Regions from separate parts of the Azorhizobium sp. AG788 genome, predicted to be linked through region 2. Evidence: predicted binding sites of a transcription regulator. Region 2 holds the regulator's gene; each other region holds the start of a gene.
What was found. Region 2 encodes LexA, which represses DNA repair genes until DNA is damaged. Its sites were predicted from a motif close to TGTTCNNNNTGTGTTCNG; they were not measured.
Positions count from the first base shown of each region.

Region 1: the regulator LexA is predicted to act here: its motif matches at 2,412-2,429, upstream of DFO45_RS22025 (YifB family Mg chelatase-like AAA ATPase).
Region 3: the regulator LexA is predicted to act here: its motif matches at 3,146-3,163, upstream of DFO45_RS09715 (helicase-related protein).

Region 1 is NZ_SOBM01000009.1:152,682-158,008, reverse strand. It holds gene DFO45_RS22040 (class I SAM-dependent methyltransferase) at 1-720, opposite strand, end outside; gene DFO45_RS22035 (helix-turn-helix transcriptional regulator) at 883-1,731, shown strand; gene DFO45_RS22030 (phosphopantetheine-binding protein) at 1,805-2,149, shown strand; gene DFO45_RS25015 (hypothetical protein) at 2,153-2,320, opposite strand; gene DFO45_RS22025 (YifB family Mg chelatase-like AAA ATPase) at 2,493-4,025, shown strand; gene metH (methionine synthase) at 4,110-5,327, opposite strand, start outside.
Region 2 is NZ_SOBM01000002.1:267,929-273,255, reverse strand. It holds gene trpC (indole-3-glycerol phosphate synthase TrpC) at 1-630, shown strand, start outside; gene DFO45_RS05285 (DUF2147 domain-containing protein) at 704-1,132, shown strand; gene moaC (cyclic pyranopterin monophosphate synthase MoaC) at 1,132-1,608, shown strand; gene glp (gephyrin-like molybdotransferase Glp) at 1,611-2,843, shown strand; gene lexA (transcriptional repressor LexA) at 2,981-3,691, shown strand; gene DFO45_RS05265 (ComEC/Rec2 family competence protein) at 3,759-5,327, opposite strand, start outside.
Region 3 is NZ_SOBM01000003.1:408,394-413,720, reverse strand. It holds gene DFO45_RS09740 (TetR/AcrR family transcriptional regulator) at 1-109, opposite strand, end outside; gene DFO45_RS09735 (RidA family protein) at 293-691, shown strand; gene metW (methionine biosynthesis protein MetW) at 726-1,376, opposite strand; gene DFO45_RS09725 (homoserine O-acetyltransferase) at 1,380-2,591, opposite strand; gene DFO45_RS24910 (hypothetical protein) at 2,681-2,989, opposite strand; gene DFO45_RS09715 (helicase-related protein) at 3,361-5,327, shown strand, end outside.

The sequences.
Region 1 (5,327 bases), on a different contig from region 2:
CACTTCCTTCGGCGCGCCTTCTTCCAGCGCCCGGATGGCGTCGGCGAGCACAGGCGGCGTGCGCATGCGCGCGATCCAGGAGGCGAATTCCAGCCGCAGGCGGCGGGTCTCCATCCCTTCCAGCACCAGCCCGGCCTTTTCGGCGGCGCTCACCCATTCCGGCACCGAATAGTCGCGCACATGGGACGTGTCGCGCAGCAGCTCGATGCTCTGGACGAAGGTGTCGAAAAGCGGATGGGGCGGGGCGACCACATCCATGAAGATCACCTTGCCCTGCGGCTTCACCACGCGCCGCGCCTGCCGCAGGCCCGCCCCGAGATCATGCCAGTGGTGGGCGCTGTAGCGCGAGACCACCCAGTCGAAGCTCGCGTCCGCGAAGGGCAGGTCCTCGGCGCGGCCCTGCTCGGTGGCGATATTGTCGAGCCCGCGTCCCTGCGCCTCGTCGACCACGGCCTGCAGCATGGAGCTCGAGAGATCGTAGGCCATGACGTGCCGCACCAGGGGGGCCGCCGTGAAGCTTACATGGCCGCCGCCGCAGCCCAGATCCAGAAGGCGATCGACGCCTGCGCCGGAGAGACGGGCGGCGAGATCGGTAAGGTCCGCGCCCTTGGCATGCACTTCGCTCGCCACATAGGCCTGCGCCTGCGGGCTGAAGTGCGCCGAAACGAGACCCTCGTGGCCCTGAGGGGCGGGGTGGCTGGCGGCGGAGGAAGCGGTCATGGGGCATGTCCTGATAGGGGCAGCAGCTTGCCACCCAACGGTCTAGCACGGCTCGCCCCGCCACATCCCGCGACATGGCGCGGAGGCGTGACGAGCGCCGCAAAGCTGGAACGCTTCTGAAACCGGTGCCAGAGGGAAAATTATACTGGTATAAAAACCACCATGCCGCATGCCTCAGACGCCGCCCGCCGCCGCGCCCTCGCCGATTTCGTCCGCACCCGGCGCGAGAAACTGGACCCTGCGGCCCATGGCTTCACGGACCTCCGGCGGCGGCGGACGCCGGGCCTCCGCCGCGAGGAGATGGCGCAGGTCGCCGGCCTCTCCGCCACTTGGTACAGCTGGATCGAGCAGGCGCGCGAGATGGCGCTTTCCGCCTCGGCCGTCTCCCGCCTCGCGCAGGCGCTCGGCCTGTCGCCCGCCGAACGGGCCTATCTGTTCGATCTGGCCGGCCGCGAGGACCCGCACCCGCCGGCGCCTGATGCCTTCCCGCCCCACGGCGCGCTCGCCCGCCTCGTCGCCGGCATGACGGAGCCTGCCTATGTGCTGGACGGAACATGGACGGCGCAGGTGTGGAACGCTGCGGCCGCCGACCTCTTCCGGGGCTGGCTTGATGGGGCGGCGGAGCGCAACCTGCTGCGCTTCCTCTTCCTCGATCCCGCCGCCGTGGCGCTGATCCCCGACCATGCGGAGCGCACGCGCCGGGTGCTGGCGGAATTCCGCGCCGATACGTCGCGCCACCTCGCCGAACCCGCACTCGCGGGACTGGTGGCGGGCCTGATGGCAGACTCTCCGCTCTTTGCCCGCCTGTGGCATGCGCAGGGCGTGCTGGGACGGGAAGGCGGCCTGCGCACCTTCTGCGCATCGGACGGTGCCATCCGCAGTTTCGAACAGGTCACCCTCGCGGCGCTGCCGGGCGGGCGCACCAAGCTCGTGATGCTCGCCCCTGCCGTTGCGGACGGCGGCTTAGAGCCTGTGGCGGCTCCATTTTTCGGGCCTTCGGAGTCAGCCTGAACCAAGGTTCGGGTGGTACGGCCACAGGAGCATCGTTTGCCCTGTTCATCGATGCTTGATGCGCGGGGAAGGCATGCGCGGCTCCGAAGAGGTCAAGAACTGGATGAACATGTTCCGCTGGATCGTAAAACTGATCCGCGACGAATATGGGATTCCCGAGGACCAGCTCACCCGTCATGCCAGCATCGAGAAGGATCTCGGGCTCGATCAGGAGCAGGTCGAGCAGGTGATGGAAACGGTGAGCGAGGCGTTCGAGATCCGCTTTCCCGACGATTCCCTTGATGAGCTGGTGAAGCTGGAGGAGCTGTGCCTGCTGGCCAGCTGGCTGGCCGGCTTCTACAAGCAGCCCCCGTTCCTTGATGGCGAGTTCGTGGTGCGCGCCATGGCGATGAACCCGCGCGCCACGGCTGAGGCCTGAAGCTCAGGCGAACGCCGCATAGCGCAACGCAAAGGCCGCAATCACCAGCGGTGCCAGGACCGCGATCTTCAGCAGCATGCGCGTGAGCGGGCCGGGAAGGCCGGCGGGTGCGTGGCGTGCGGCAGCGATGAAGAGCCGGGCGGCGGCGGTGGCGGGCGCATGATAGGTCATGGCGGTGTCCTTTCCCCGCCCTTGTCGCGCCGATCGCCATAAGCGGGCCATCGGGAAGCCGGCCCTTGCGGATAAAGGCCCCATCAAGCGTTGTTCGCAATCTGTTCTTGTCTCATGCAATCCGCCCGTCTAGGCTTGCAACCTTGAGGTTGGCTTGTGAGGGGGCGCAAGCGTGATCCAACGCGTCGCAACCGTCGCCTTCGAGGGCGTCGAGGCCCGGCCCGTGGACGTTCAGGTCCATGTGGCGGCGGGGTTGCCGGCCTTCACCATCGTCGGGCTGCCGGACAAGGCCGTGACCGAGGCCAAGGAGCGGGTGCGCGCCGCGCTCATCGCCTCCGGCCTCGCGCTGCCCGCCCGGCGCATCACCGTGAACCTCGCCCCCGCCGACCTGCCCAAGGAAGGCTCCCATTACGATTTGCCCATCGTGCTCGGCCTGATGGCCGCCATCGGCGCCATTCCGAGCGATGCGCTGAATGGCTTTACCGTGGTGGGGGAACTGGGCCTCGACGGCTCCATCGCTTCGGTGGCGGGCGTGCTGCCAGCGGCCATCGGCGCCAATGCCCGCGGCCACGGCCTCATCTGCCCGGCGGCCTGCGGTGCGGAAGCGGCCTGGGCGAGCCCGGAGATGGAGATCCTCGCGCCATCCTCCCTCATCCAGCTCGCCAATCACGTCACCGGGCGGCAGGTGCTGGCGCGGCCCGATCCAAGGCTGCGCGACGCCCGCTCAGGAGGGCTCGACCTTCGGGACGTGAAGGGACAGGAGACGGCCAAGCGGGCGCTGGAGGTGGCGGCGGCCGGCGGGCACAATCTGCTTTATGTGGGGCCGCCGGGCTCGGGCAAGTCCATGCTGGCGCAGCGCCTGCCCTCCATCCTGCCGCCGCTGGTGCCGGGTGAAATGCTGGCGGTGTCCATGATCGCCTCGGTGGCCGGCAGCATCGAGGACGGCGCGCTGATCGACCGGCGCCCCTTCCGCGCGCCGCATCATTCCGCCTCCATGGCCGCCATGGTGGGCGGCGGGCTCAAGGCGCGGCCGGGCGAGGTTTCGCTCGCCCATCTGGGCGTCCTGTTCCTCGATGAACTGCCGGAATTCTCAGCCCAGGTGCTGGACAGCCTGCGCCAGCCGCTGGAGAGCGGCGAGGTGATGATCGCCCGCGCCAACAACCGCGTCTCCTATCCCGCCCGTTTCCAGCTCGTCGCCGCCATGAACCCTTGCAAGTGCGGGCGGGCGGGGGAGCCGGGCTTCACCTGCAAGCGCGGACCGCGCTGCGCTGAGGAGTATCAGGCGCGTCTTTCCGGCCCCTTCCTCGACCGTATCGACATCCATCTGGAAGTACCGGCGGTGAGCGCGGCCGATCTGGTGCTGCCGGCGCCCGTGGAGGGCTCGGCCGAGGTGGCCGCGCGCGTCGCCGCCGCCCGTGCCCTCCAGCGCGAGCGCTATGCGGCCCTTGGCCGACCCGACATCGCCACCAATGCGGAAGCCACCGGCACGCTGCTGGACGAGGTGGCCCGCCCCGACGCGGCCGGTGCGGCACTTTTGCGGGACGCGGCGGACGCCATGCGCCTCTCCGCCCGTGGCTATCACCGCGTGCTCAAGGTCGCCCGCACGCTCGCCGACCTCGCCGGGGCCGAGACGCTCGGCCGCGCGCATCTGGCGGAGGCGCTCGCCTATCGGGCCCTGGCGGACCGACCGAGGGCGGCAGCGTAGCGAAGCGGGAGAGGTTCACTTCGCTCAAACAAAAGGGGCGGCGATCGCGTGATCACCGCCCCTTCGTCTTGCCTCAGCCCCTGCTCACTCCGCCGCAGCGCGGCGGGTGGGGTCGTAGTTCAGGATGGGGGCGAGCCAGCGCTCCGCCTGTTCCACCGTCCAGCCCTTGCGCGCGGCATAGTCTTCCACTTGATCGCGCTCGATGCGGCCGACGCCGAAATAGGCGCTTTCCGGATGCGCGAAATAGAGGCCGGAAACCGCCGCGCCCGGCCACATGGCGAAGCTCTCCGTGAGCTCCAGCCCGATCTTGTCGGTGGCGTCCAGAAGGGTGAAGAGCGTACCCTTCTCCGTGTGGTCGGGCTGAGCCGGATAGCCCGGCGCCGGGCGGATGCCGCGATACTTCTCGGCGATCAGATCCTCATTGCTGAGGCCCTCATCGTCGGCGTAGCCCCAGAATTCCTTGCGCACCCGCTGGTGCATCCGCTCGGCGAAGGCTTCCGCGAGGCGGTCGCACAGGGCCTTGAGCAGAATGGCGGAATAGTCGTCATTGGCGGCCTTGAAGGCGGCCGTGCGCTCCTCTTCGCCGATGCCGGCGGTGACGGCGAAGCCGCCCACATAATCATGCACACCGCTTTCCACCGGCGCCACGAAGTCGGCCAGCGCGAGGTTCGAGCGGCCCTCGCGGCGGGCGAGCTGCTGGCGCAGCGTGTGCAGCGTGGCCAGCGGCGCCATGCGGCCCTCGTCGCGGAACAGCAGGATGTCGTCGCCTACCGCATTGGCCGGCCAGAAGCCGACCACGGCCTTCGCCGTGACCCACTTCTCGTCGATGATCTTCTTCAGCATCGCCTGCGCGTCGCTGAAGAGATTGCGGGCGGCCTCGCCCACGGTCTCGTCCTGGAGAATCTGCGGATACTTGCCCGTCAGTTCCCAGGAGGCGAAGAAGGGCGACCAGTCGATGAAGGGCACGAGGTCGGCGAGGTCGTAATCCTCGAACACCTTGGTGCCGAGGAAGGACGGCTTCACCGGTGTGCTGGCCTTGAAGTCGAGCTTGAGGGCGTTGTCGCGGGCGCTCTTCAGTGGCACGCGCTGCTTGTTGGCGTCGGCGCGGGCGTGGGCTTCCGCGAGCTTGGAATATTCCGCCCGGATGTCCGCCACATAGGTCTCGCGCGTGTCGGGGCTGAGCAGGTTCGAAACCACGCCCACGGCACGGCTGGCGTCGGTCACATAGACCGCCTGCCCACGATGATACTGCGGCGCGATCTTCACCGCCGTGTGGACGCGCGAGGTGGTGGCGCCGCCGAT
Region 2 (5,327 bases):
GCCCTAATCGCCGAGATCAAGAAGGCAAGCCCCTCCAAGGGCCTCATCCGTCCGGATTTCGATCCGCCGGAGCTGGCCCGCGCCTATGAGGACGGGGGCGCGGCCTGCCTCTCCATCCTGACCGACGGGCCTTCTTTTCAGGGCGCGCCGGAATATCTCATCGCTGCCCGCGCGCAGGTGAGCCTGCCGGTGCTGCGCAAGGATTTCCTGTTCGACACCTATCAGGTGGCGGAAGCCCGCTCCTGGGGCGCCGACTGCATCCTCGTCATCATGGCCGCCGTGGATGACACGCTCGCCCGCGACCTTGTGGCCGCGGCGACCGATTTCGGCATGGATTCGATCATCGAGGTGCATGACGAAGCCGAGCTCGACCGGGCGCTCGCTCTGCCCTCAAAGCTCATCGGCATCAACAACCGCAACCTGCGTACCTTCGAGACGACGCTCGCCACCTCCGGCCGTCTCGCCCCGCGCGTGCCGAAGGACCGCATCGTCATCGGCGAGAGCGGCATCTTCACGCATGCGGACGTGAAGCTGCTCCGGCAGGTGGGCATCGCCAGCATTCTCGTGGGCGAAAGCCTGATGCGGCAGGAGGATGTCACCTCCGCCACCCGCACGCTGCTGAACGGCTGACTTCCGGCGCGGAACGGCCGGGGGCATACTGGCCCCGAGGCCGCCGCAAGATGCGGCCCCTAGGGAGATGCGCATGAAGATGGTGGGTATTTTCGCCGCGAGCGCCTTTATGGGCCTCACCGGACTCACGCTCCCGGCCGCGGCCGCTGACGTGACCGGCCTGTGGGCGACGCCGGTGCATGGCGGACAGGTGGAGATCAGCAAGTGCGGCGCCTCGGTGTGCGGCCGCATCGTGACCTCCGAGGGCATCAAGGCCGACCCCAACCTCAAGGACACGAAGAATTCGGATGCCGCCAAGCGCGACCGCGTGCTGAAGGGCCTGCAGATTCTCGGCGGCTTCTCCGGCGGCCCCACGGAATGGACCGGCGGGCAGATCTACAATGCCGATGACGGCAAGACCTACAGCGCCTCGCTGACGCTGGATGGTGACAACACGCTCAAGGTGCGCGGCTGCATCGTCGTGCCCTTGTGCCAGACCCAGACCTGGACCAGGGTCCGCTGATGACGCGCCTCACCCACCTCGATTCCACCGGCGCCGCGCGCATGGTGGATGTGTCCGACAAGCCTTCCACCACGCGCGAGGCGCTGGCGGAAGGACAGGTGGTGATGGCCCCCGAGACCCTCGCGCTCATCCAGTCCGGCAATGCCAAGAAGGGCGACGTGCTCGGCGTCGCCCGCATCGCCGGCATCATGGCTTCCAAGCGCACCCATGAGCTCATCCCCCTCTGCCATCCCCTCATGCTGAGCAAGGTGGAAGTGGAAGTGACGCCGGACGAAACCCTGCCCGGTCTTCATGTGGTCGCGCGAGTGAAGACCGCCGGCCAGACCGGCGTCGAGATGGAGGCGCTGACGGCCGTCTCCGTCGCCTGCCTCACCATCTACGACATGGCCAAGGCCGCCGATCGCGGCATGCGCATCGAGAACATCCGCCTGCTTGAAAAATCCGGCGGCCGCTCGGGCGACTGGCGCGCGGCGTGAGCATGACCGGCACGCCCAAGAAGGCCCCGCTCATGCCGGTGGCCGACGCCCTCGCGCTCATCACGCGCGATCTCGATGTTCTGGCAACCGAGATGGTGCCAGTGGACGAAGCCGTGGGCCGCGTGCTCGCGGCCCCGCTCGCCGCCCGCCGCAGCCAGCCGGGTGCCGACATGTCGGCCATGGACGGCTATGCCTTCGCCTATCCCGAGACGCTGGACATCCCGCTGACCCTGAAGGTGGTGGGCGAATCGGCCGCTGGCCGCGCCTTCGACGGCGCCGTGGGGCCGGGAGAAGCCACGCGTATCTTCACCGGCGGCGTCGTGCCGCCCGGCGCGGACACCGTGGTCATCCAGGAGAACACCACGCGGGACGGCGACAGCGTCACCATCACCGTGCCGCTCGCCAAGGGCCGCAATGTGCGCAAGGCGGGCTTTGATTTCGCCGCCGGCACCGCCCTCTTGCCGGCCGGCCGGCGGCTGAATGCTCGCGACGTGATGCTCGCTGCAGCCGCCGATCACGCCATCCTGCCGCTGGCCCGCCGCCCGCGGGTGGGAATCATCCAGACGGGAGACGAGCTGGTCTATCCCGGACAGGCCACCGGCCTCCTTTCGGAGGTGGTGGTGTCCAACGTCTATGGTCTTGCGGCGCTCGCGCGCGAAGCGGGCGCGGAGGTGATCGACCTCGGCCTCGTGCGCGACGGCATGGACGAGACCCGCGCCGCCATAAGCCGCGCCCGTGACCTCGGCATCGATGTGCTCGTTTCCTCTGGCGGCGCCTCCGTGGGCGAGCATGATCTGATGGCCCCGGCACTGAAGGCCGAGGGCATCGCGCTCGCCGTGCACAAGATCGCCTTGCGCCCCGGCAAGCCGCTGATGTTCGGCGCCGGCGGCAACATGCGGGCCCTCGGCCTGCCGGGCAATCCGGTCTCGGCCTATGTCTGCGCCGTGCTCTTCCTGCTGCCCATCCTGCGCCGGATGCAGGGCGAGGATGCCCCGCTGATGGCGACGCGCCCGGCGCGGCTCGGCACCGCCATGCCGGCCAATGACACGCGCATGGATTTCGTGCGGGCGCGGCTGCGTTTCGAGGACGGGCAAGCCATTGCCCATCCTCTGACCAATCAGGACAGCAGCATGCTCTCGGCTCTCGCGAGCGCCGACTGCCTGCTGATTCGCCCCGCTCATGCGCCCGAGGCAAAGGTGGGCGACCCGTGCGAAATCATTCCGCTCAACGCCTGAGACCGGCGTTTACCCGATGTTGAGGCTTGTGGAACAAACAAGAAACAGGTACATAATGTTCCTGATTTGTTTCGCAGGGCGCGGAGCGGATCGTCTCCCGGTCCGATGGGCCTGGTCGCAAGGGGCGGAACCACACGATGCTCACCCGCAAGCAGTATGATCTTCTGCGCTTCATCCATGAGCGCCTGAAGGAAACGGGCGTGCCTCCCTCCTTCGACGAGATGAAGGAAGCATTGGATCTGCGCTCCAAGTCCGGCATCCATCGCCTCATCACGGCCCTTGAAGAACGCGGCTTCATTCGCCGCCTGCCGAACCGCGCGCGGGCGCTGGAGGTGGTGCGCCTGCCGGATAGCGCGGCGCCGGGTCTCGCGGCCGCCCGCAGCGGCGGGCGCGGCTTCTCACCCAGCGTGATCGAGGGCAGCCTCGGGCGCGTGCGCCCGGTGGTGGATGACGAGGAACCAGCCGCCGTGGTGGCCGTGCCCGTCATGGGCCGCATTGCGGCCGGCTCGCCCATCTCGGCCATCCAGACCCGCAGCAACACGCTGAACCTGCCCCCCGAAATGCTCGGCACGGGGGAGCATTTCGCCCTTGAGGTGCGCGGCGACAGCATGATCGAGGCCGGCATTCTCGACGGCGACACGGTGCTCATCCGCAAGTGCGACACGGCCGACACCGGCGACATCATCGTGGCGCTGGTGGATGACGAGGAAGCCACCCTCAAGCGCCTGCGCCGCAAGGGCGCCTCCATCGCCCTTGAGGCCGCCAATCCCGCCTATGAAACGCGCATCTTCGGCCCCGACCGCGTGCGCATCCAGGGGCGGCTCGTGGGGCTCATCCGCCGGTACTGAGGGCGCGTTCGGAAGCGCGGTTTCCGAGAGACGGATTGTTTTGGGACAGTGAGATGCAGCGGGACCATCAGGGTTCCTCCTGCGCATCGTCCGCGCTTCGGCGGCCGGCTGTCTCCGTATCGACGACGGGCATCGGCAGATCCGGGAGCACTGGCATCCAGGGCCGCTGAACGCCGACAGGGCGCGTCGGAACAGTTCGCCAGTGCACAGCGAAGGACTGGCGGATTTGCGCCTGAGAAGGCGCTTGGGTCATGGCGCTCCGCGCCGATTGTCGAGGGGCCCTCTCCGTGGGCGTGTGCGGCTGAGCTGACGGAGCGATGGACTTCTGCCTACCCACGGTTGGCTCCTCCTCCACATGTGCGCGCCTGATTGCCCCGGCATCTGCCGTTGGCGGCATCGGCGGCGCTGAGGACATCGGGCGTATCCCGGATTGGGTGCCTCCGTTCCTTGCCGCCCTTATCTCTCGCGCCTTGGCCCAGCGGGCCTGCTGATCGCGCCAGAGCGAGGCCCGGTGATCGGCCGCCATGCGGCGCGGACGCGTGGCCGGCGGGGCCGGCGGCGGACCATCCGGTTCGGCTTGCGCCGATGCGGGTCTCACCTCGGAAGACGAAGCGTCTGTTTCGGACGGCGTTTCAGGACGGAGCTCGGGCGCGGCTTTAGCCTGCACGCTGTTGCCGGATGCAGCCTGTGGCAGCTCCACGGCCGCTGGTGCGGCCTCTCCCATCGCCGGCGGAGGTTCACCCGCGACCCGATGCGGGGTGGCTATCTCCCCTGCCGCCTGCCCCGGTCGATGAAAGAGCGCCAGCGTCCCCGTGCGGCTCATGTCCTGCGGCGTGAACAGGCGGGCGGCGCAGGCCGAAATGTTCTCGGTCGAAGGGACCTCCGCCGTCACCACGAGGCTCGCTTCCCCGCACGCGGCCGGAAGAGCCTCGGCCTTGCGAACCAATACGATCTTCGTGCCGTCCGGGAGCGGCGCCATACAGCGGCGGGCATCGCAGGCAAAGCCCTGCGCCAGATCGGGCGCCTCCGCCGTGCGCGGATCGGCTTCCTTGCTGAGCCACTGCTCCGCCACCAGCCGCGAACTGCGCGCGCCCGCGATGCTCAGGCGCCCATCGCCGCCGCGCACGGCAACGGTCTGGCCGTTGGCGGCAATCAGCACGTCCGGCCGGGGTGGCGCGCCCAGGAGCAGGAGCGCCGCGACGACGCAGGGCACGGCGGCAAGGCGCAGAAGCCCCCGCAGCAGGCAGAGCGCCAGCAAAGCGAGTGTCGCGAAGGCGGCAGTGCCCGCCCCAACCCAATCGGTGCGCATGTCGGCACCGGGCAGGGCCGCAACCACGTCCGACACCTTCACCATGATGTCGATGCCGAGGCCCATCACCGGCCAGGCGATGAAATCCCAGCCGAACGGCAGGAGAAGCACCCCGAGCAGGCCGAAGGGCATGACGAGGAACTCCACCGCCGGCATGGCCGCGAGGTTGGAGAGGAGGCCCATGATGCCCAGGCGCTGGAAATGCAGCGCCGCATAGGGCGCCGTCGCAGCCCCGGCGACCACGGAGGTCATGGAGAGGGCGGCCAAGAACAGGCCCATGCGCGCCAGCGCCCGCAGCACGAGCGGGCCGGCCGCCAGCCGGCCGCG
Region 3 (5,327 bases), on a different contig from region 2:
CGTCCATGGATGCCGCGGCATAGCCCTTCTCAGCGAAGGCCTTGCGGGCCGCGCCGATGAGCTTGGCCCTGGTCTCCTCCATCATCTGCGCGCGCTTGCCGGAAGCCATGTCACCCTCGCTCAAAATACATACGGACCGTATGTGAACTTGACATGCGCACCGTATGTCGGAATATGTTCGCATACGGCGCGTATTTCAATGTGCTGCCACGCACCCCGCCGCCGGATGCCTATCCGTTACTCCGCAACGCTCCCACCGGAGCGAACGCCCTTCCATGCCTGGAGACCCGCCATGCGCACGTCCGAAGCCCTCTTTCCTGCCGGCCGGCAGGCCCTCTACGAGATCAACCGCTATTCGGCGGCGATCCGTTCCGGGGATCTCCTGTTCGTTTCGGGGCAGGTGGGCAGCCGCTCCGACGGCTCGCCCGAGCCGGAGTTCGAGGCGCAGGTCCAACGCGCCTTCGACAATCTCAATGCCGTGCTCAAGGTCGCAGGCTGCACCTTCGACGACATCGTGGATGTCACGACCTTCCATACCGACCCGGAGCGGCAGTTCGAGGCGGTCACGGCCGTAAGGACGAAGGCCTTCCCGCAGGCGCCCTATCCCAACTGGACGGCGGTGGGCGTGACTTGGCTGGCCGGCTTCGATTTCGAGATCAAGGTCATCGCCCGCGTGCCGCAGGCAGCCTGATCCTGTCAGGCGGCGGCGCGGCTCCCCGCGCAGCTCACTTGCGGGAGAGCAGGAACACGGCCTGTTCGCCGAGCAGGTTCCACACCCACCAGGGCATGTTCACCCGCACCCGGTGGCCGGAGGAATCGAGCGCCACCGCCTGCTCCATCCGCGCGTCCAGCGTCTCCGCAAGGGCCACGAAGTCGCGGATGGTGCAGAAATGGATGTTCGGCGTCTCGTACCAGGCATAGGGCATGTTGTCGGTGACCGGCATCCGCCCATAGACGAGCAGGTCGAACCGCGAGCGCCAGTGGCCGAAGTTCGGGAAGGAGACGATGGCGTGTCGGCCGATGCGCAGCATCTGCTCCAGCACCCAGCGCGGACGGCGGGTGGCCTGGATGGTCTGCGACAGGATCACGTAATCGAAGCTGTCGTCCGGATAATGGGCGAGGTCCACGTCCGCGTCGCCCTGCACGATGGCAAGACCGCGGGCGACGCCGGCATTCACGCCCTCCCGCGAGAGTTCGATGCCGCGCGCGTCGCAGCCGCGCGTGGTGGCGAGAAGGTCGAGCAGTTCGCCGTCACCCGAGCCCACATCGAGCACGCGCGAGCCGGGGGCGACCATCTCGGCCACCACCACAAGATCGACGCGCCCGCCCTGCGAGCGCACCGCGCTCTCATCCAGCGTCCGGTCCCGATAGGCCATGGTCTAGCGCGTCCTCGCCGGAGGCAGGCCCGCCGCGCGGGCGGCGCTGTCGAGGAAGCCGCGCGAGATGTCGAACAGCTCCGGCTCCTCCAGCAGGAAGGCGTCATGGCCCTTGTCGCTCTCGATCTCCGCATAGGAGACGCTGGCGCCGGAGGCGTTGAGGGCGTGGACGATGGCGCGGGAATCCTGCGTGGTGAACAGCCAGTCCGAGGTGAAGGAGACGACGCAGAAGCGCGTCTTGGAACTGCGGAAGGCGTTGGCGAGCACGCCGTCATAATCCGCCGCGAGGTCGAAATAATCCATGGCGCGGGTGACGTAGAGATAGGAATTGGCGTCGAAACGCTGCACGAAACTCTCGCCCTGATGGCGCAGATAGCTTTCCACCTGGAAGTCGGCATCGAAGCCGAAGGTGGGCAGGATGCGGTTCTGCAGCCGCCGGCCGAATTTCCGGTGCAGCGCCTGATCGGACATGTAGGTGATGTGCGCGGCCATGCGCGCCACCGAGAGCCCGCGATGGGGGGCGACGCCCTGGTTGAGATAGTCGCCGCCACGCCAGTCGGGGTCGGCCATCACCGCCTGCCGGCCCACCTCGCCAAAGGCGATGTTCTGCGCCGAATGGCGCGCGGCGGTGGCGATGGGCAGGGCACAGAAGACCCGCTCGGGATAGCTCGCCGCCCATTGCAGCACCTGCATGCCGCCCATGGAACCGCCGGCCACGCAGAACAGGCGCTCGATGCCCAGATGATCGAGCAGCATGGCCTGCGCATTCACCATGTCGCGGATGGTCACCACGGGCATCTCCAGCCCGTAGGCCCGCCCGGTGGCCGGATTGGTGGAGGAGGGCCCGGTGGTGCCCATGCAGCCGCCGAGCACGTTGGCGCAGATCACGAAGAAGCGCTCGGTATCGATGGGCTTGCCGGGGCCGACCATGGTCTCCCACCAGCCGGGCTTGCCCGTCACCGGATTGATGTTGGCCACGTGCTGGTCGCCGGTGAGGGCGTGGCAGACGAGAATGGCGTTGGAGCGGTCGGCGTTCGGCTCGCCATAGGTCTGATAGGCGACCTGAAGCCCGCGCAGTTCGACGCCCGCGTCCAGCCGCAGCGGCTTGTCGGCTCCGAAGCGCACGAGCGGCGAATGGGGCTCATCCGCTTCCCGGCGTGCCTTCACATCTTCCGCCGTCTGGCGTCCCGTCTCGATTTTGACCGTTTCTCCCATGCCGCCACCAAGCGACGCGGAGGGTCCCCTGTCAAGCCGCCTCGCCTCCGGAACGGAGCGGTCCGCGCGGCAGCCTTAACGGCGCACCGTCACTGCCCCTGGCAGAGCGGATCGATCTGCGGACAGCCCAGCGCGTTGCGGGTGGTGTTGGGATCTGGCACGCGCCGCTCCCGGCTGGCGACGGAGCCGGTCACGTCGCCGTCTTCGCGTTCTTGCGCCGCCGACGGGTTCTGCGGCACTGGCACGCGCACCCCGTTGGAATAGGTCCGCACCGCCCCGCCGGAAGGACTGGTCTGTGTCACGCCGCCCGTTGTCTGGGCGCTGGCGGAATGGCCCGCACTCGCCGCCGCGAGCGCGCCGGCCACGAGGCCGATGATCAGGATGCTTCCGTGCCGCATGTCGTCCTCCCGTCTCGCCGGCGCGTCTGGTCGACGGCGCGCCCTGCCAGACCAACGGGGACGGGCGTGCCTTGTTCCTGCCAAAGTTCGGCAGCCGGCCGCGAGGAACGCAGAACAGAGTGCGATCCGGGGCGGCGCTCCGATTCGGACGGGCTTTGTTCGCGTCGTGTTCGTGGGGCTTGCGCCGGCTGTCCCGTTTCGGGACGGGCAGGGCGGAGGGGAACGAAACCGGCACCGGCGCCCTCGTCCGATTCGGGCGCCCTTCGTCCCGCCCCTGTTCCGGCCATTCGGGCGGCAGCACTGGACGTGTCGCCTTTGCGTCCCGATATGGTACAGAGCTGTCCCCCGAGCTGCCGGACCCCGCCGACCGAATGGATGACGTCACCAAGCTTGCCGTGCTGCCGCCGTCCATCAGGGCGCGGGGCGTCACGGCCGTGCTCGGCCCCACCAACACCGGCAAGACCCACCTCGCCATCGAGCGCATGCTGGGACACGAGAGCGGCCTCATCGGCCTGCCGCTCCGGCTGCTGGCGCGCGAGGTCTATCAGCGGGTGGTGGAGCGGGTGGGCGCCAAAAACGTGGCGCTCATCACCGGTGAAGAGAAGATCAAGCCGAAGAACCCGCGCTACTGGGTGGCCACCGTCGAGGCCATGCCGCGCGACGTGGATGTGGCCTTCGTTGCCATCGACGAGGTGCAACTCGCCACCGATCTCGATCGCGGCCATGTCTTCACCAACCGGCTGCTGAACCGGCGCGGCCGCTTCGAGACCATGCTGCTGGGCTCGGCCACCATGCGGCCGCTGATCCAGAAGCTCATGCCCGGCGTCACCATGGTGGAGCGGCCCCGCCTCTCGACCCTGATGTTTGCCGGCGAGAAGAAGATTTCCCGCCTGCCGCGCCGCTCGGCCATCGTCGCCTTCTCGGCGGAGGAGGTCTATTCCATCGCCGAATTCATCCGCCGCCAGCGGGGCGGGGCGGCTGTGGTGATGGGGGCGCTCTCGCCCCGCACCCGCAATGCGCAGGTGGAACTCTACCAGAACGGCGATGTGGATTATCTCATCGCCACCGATGCCATCGGCATGGGCCTCAATCTCGACGTGGACCATGTGGCCTTCGCCTCGGACCGGAAGTTCGACGGCTGGCAGTTCCGCCGCCTCAACCCCATGGAGATGGCGCAGATCGCGGGCCGCGCCGGCCGGGCCATGCGCGATGGCACCTTCGGCACCACGGGCCGCTGTCCGCCCCTCGACCAGGAATTGGTGGAGCGGCTGGAGGCTCACGATTTCGAGAACGCACGGGTGTTGCAGTGGCGCAACGCCGTGCCGGACTACCGGACCATCCGCACGCTGACGGACAGCCTCGCGCTCCCGCCGCGGGAGGAGGGGCTGACCCGCGCACCCACCGGCGACGACGTGCAGGTGCTGGAAATCATGAGCCGCGACGCGGACGTGACGGCCCGCGTGACCTCACCTGCGGTGGTGGAGCGGCTGTGGGACGTCTGCCAGGTGCCCGACTATCGGAAAGTTTCCCCAGGCGCCCATGCGGAGCTGATTTCCACGCTTTTTCAGTATGTCGGGACCGGTGGTCGCATCCCCGACGACTGGTTCGCGCGTCAAATCGCCTTGACCGATCGCGCGGAAGGAGACATCGACACGCTGTCGAGCCGGATCGCGCAGGTGAGAACCCTCACCTTCGTAGCCAACCGGCCCGATTGGCTAGGGGACCCGGAGCACTGGCAAGGCGTCACAAGAGGGGTCGAAGACAAGCTGTCCGACGCGCTTCACGAACGATTGGCACAACGTTTCGTGGACCGCCGGACCAGCATGCTCATGCGACGCCTGCGAGAGAACACGATGCTCGAGACTGAGATCAGCAAGACCGGCGATGTTACCGTGGAAGGCCATGTGATCGGCCATCTCCAGGGATTCCAGTTCGCACCAGACCCCACCGCCGGCGGGGAAGAGGCCAAGGCCCTGCGCGCCGCCGCGCAGAAGGCACTGGCCGGGGAGATCGAGACCCGCGCCAACCGCCTGTCGCAGGCGGTGGACGAGGCGTTCGTGCTCAGCCATGACGGCACCGTCCGCTGGACGGGTGAGCCGGTGGCCAAGCTCATCCCCGGCGACGAGGTGCTGAAGCCCCGCTTCAAGATCATCGCCGACGAGCATCTGACCGGCCCCGCCCGCGATCAGGTGGAGGCGCGCCTCACGCTGTGGGTGAACGCCCACATCGAGAAGCTGCTCGGCTCCCTGAACAAGCTCGCCACCGCCGAGGACATCACCGGCATCGCCCGCGGCATCGCCTTCCAGATCGTCGAGTCCCTCGGCGTGCTGGAGCGCAC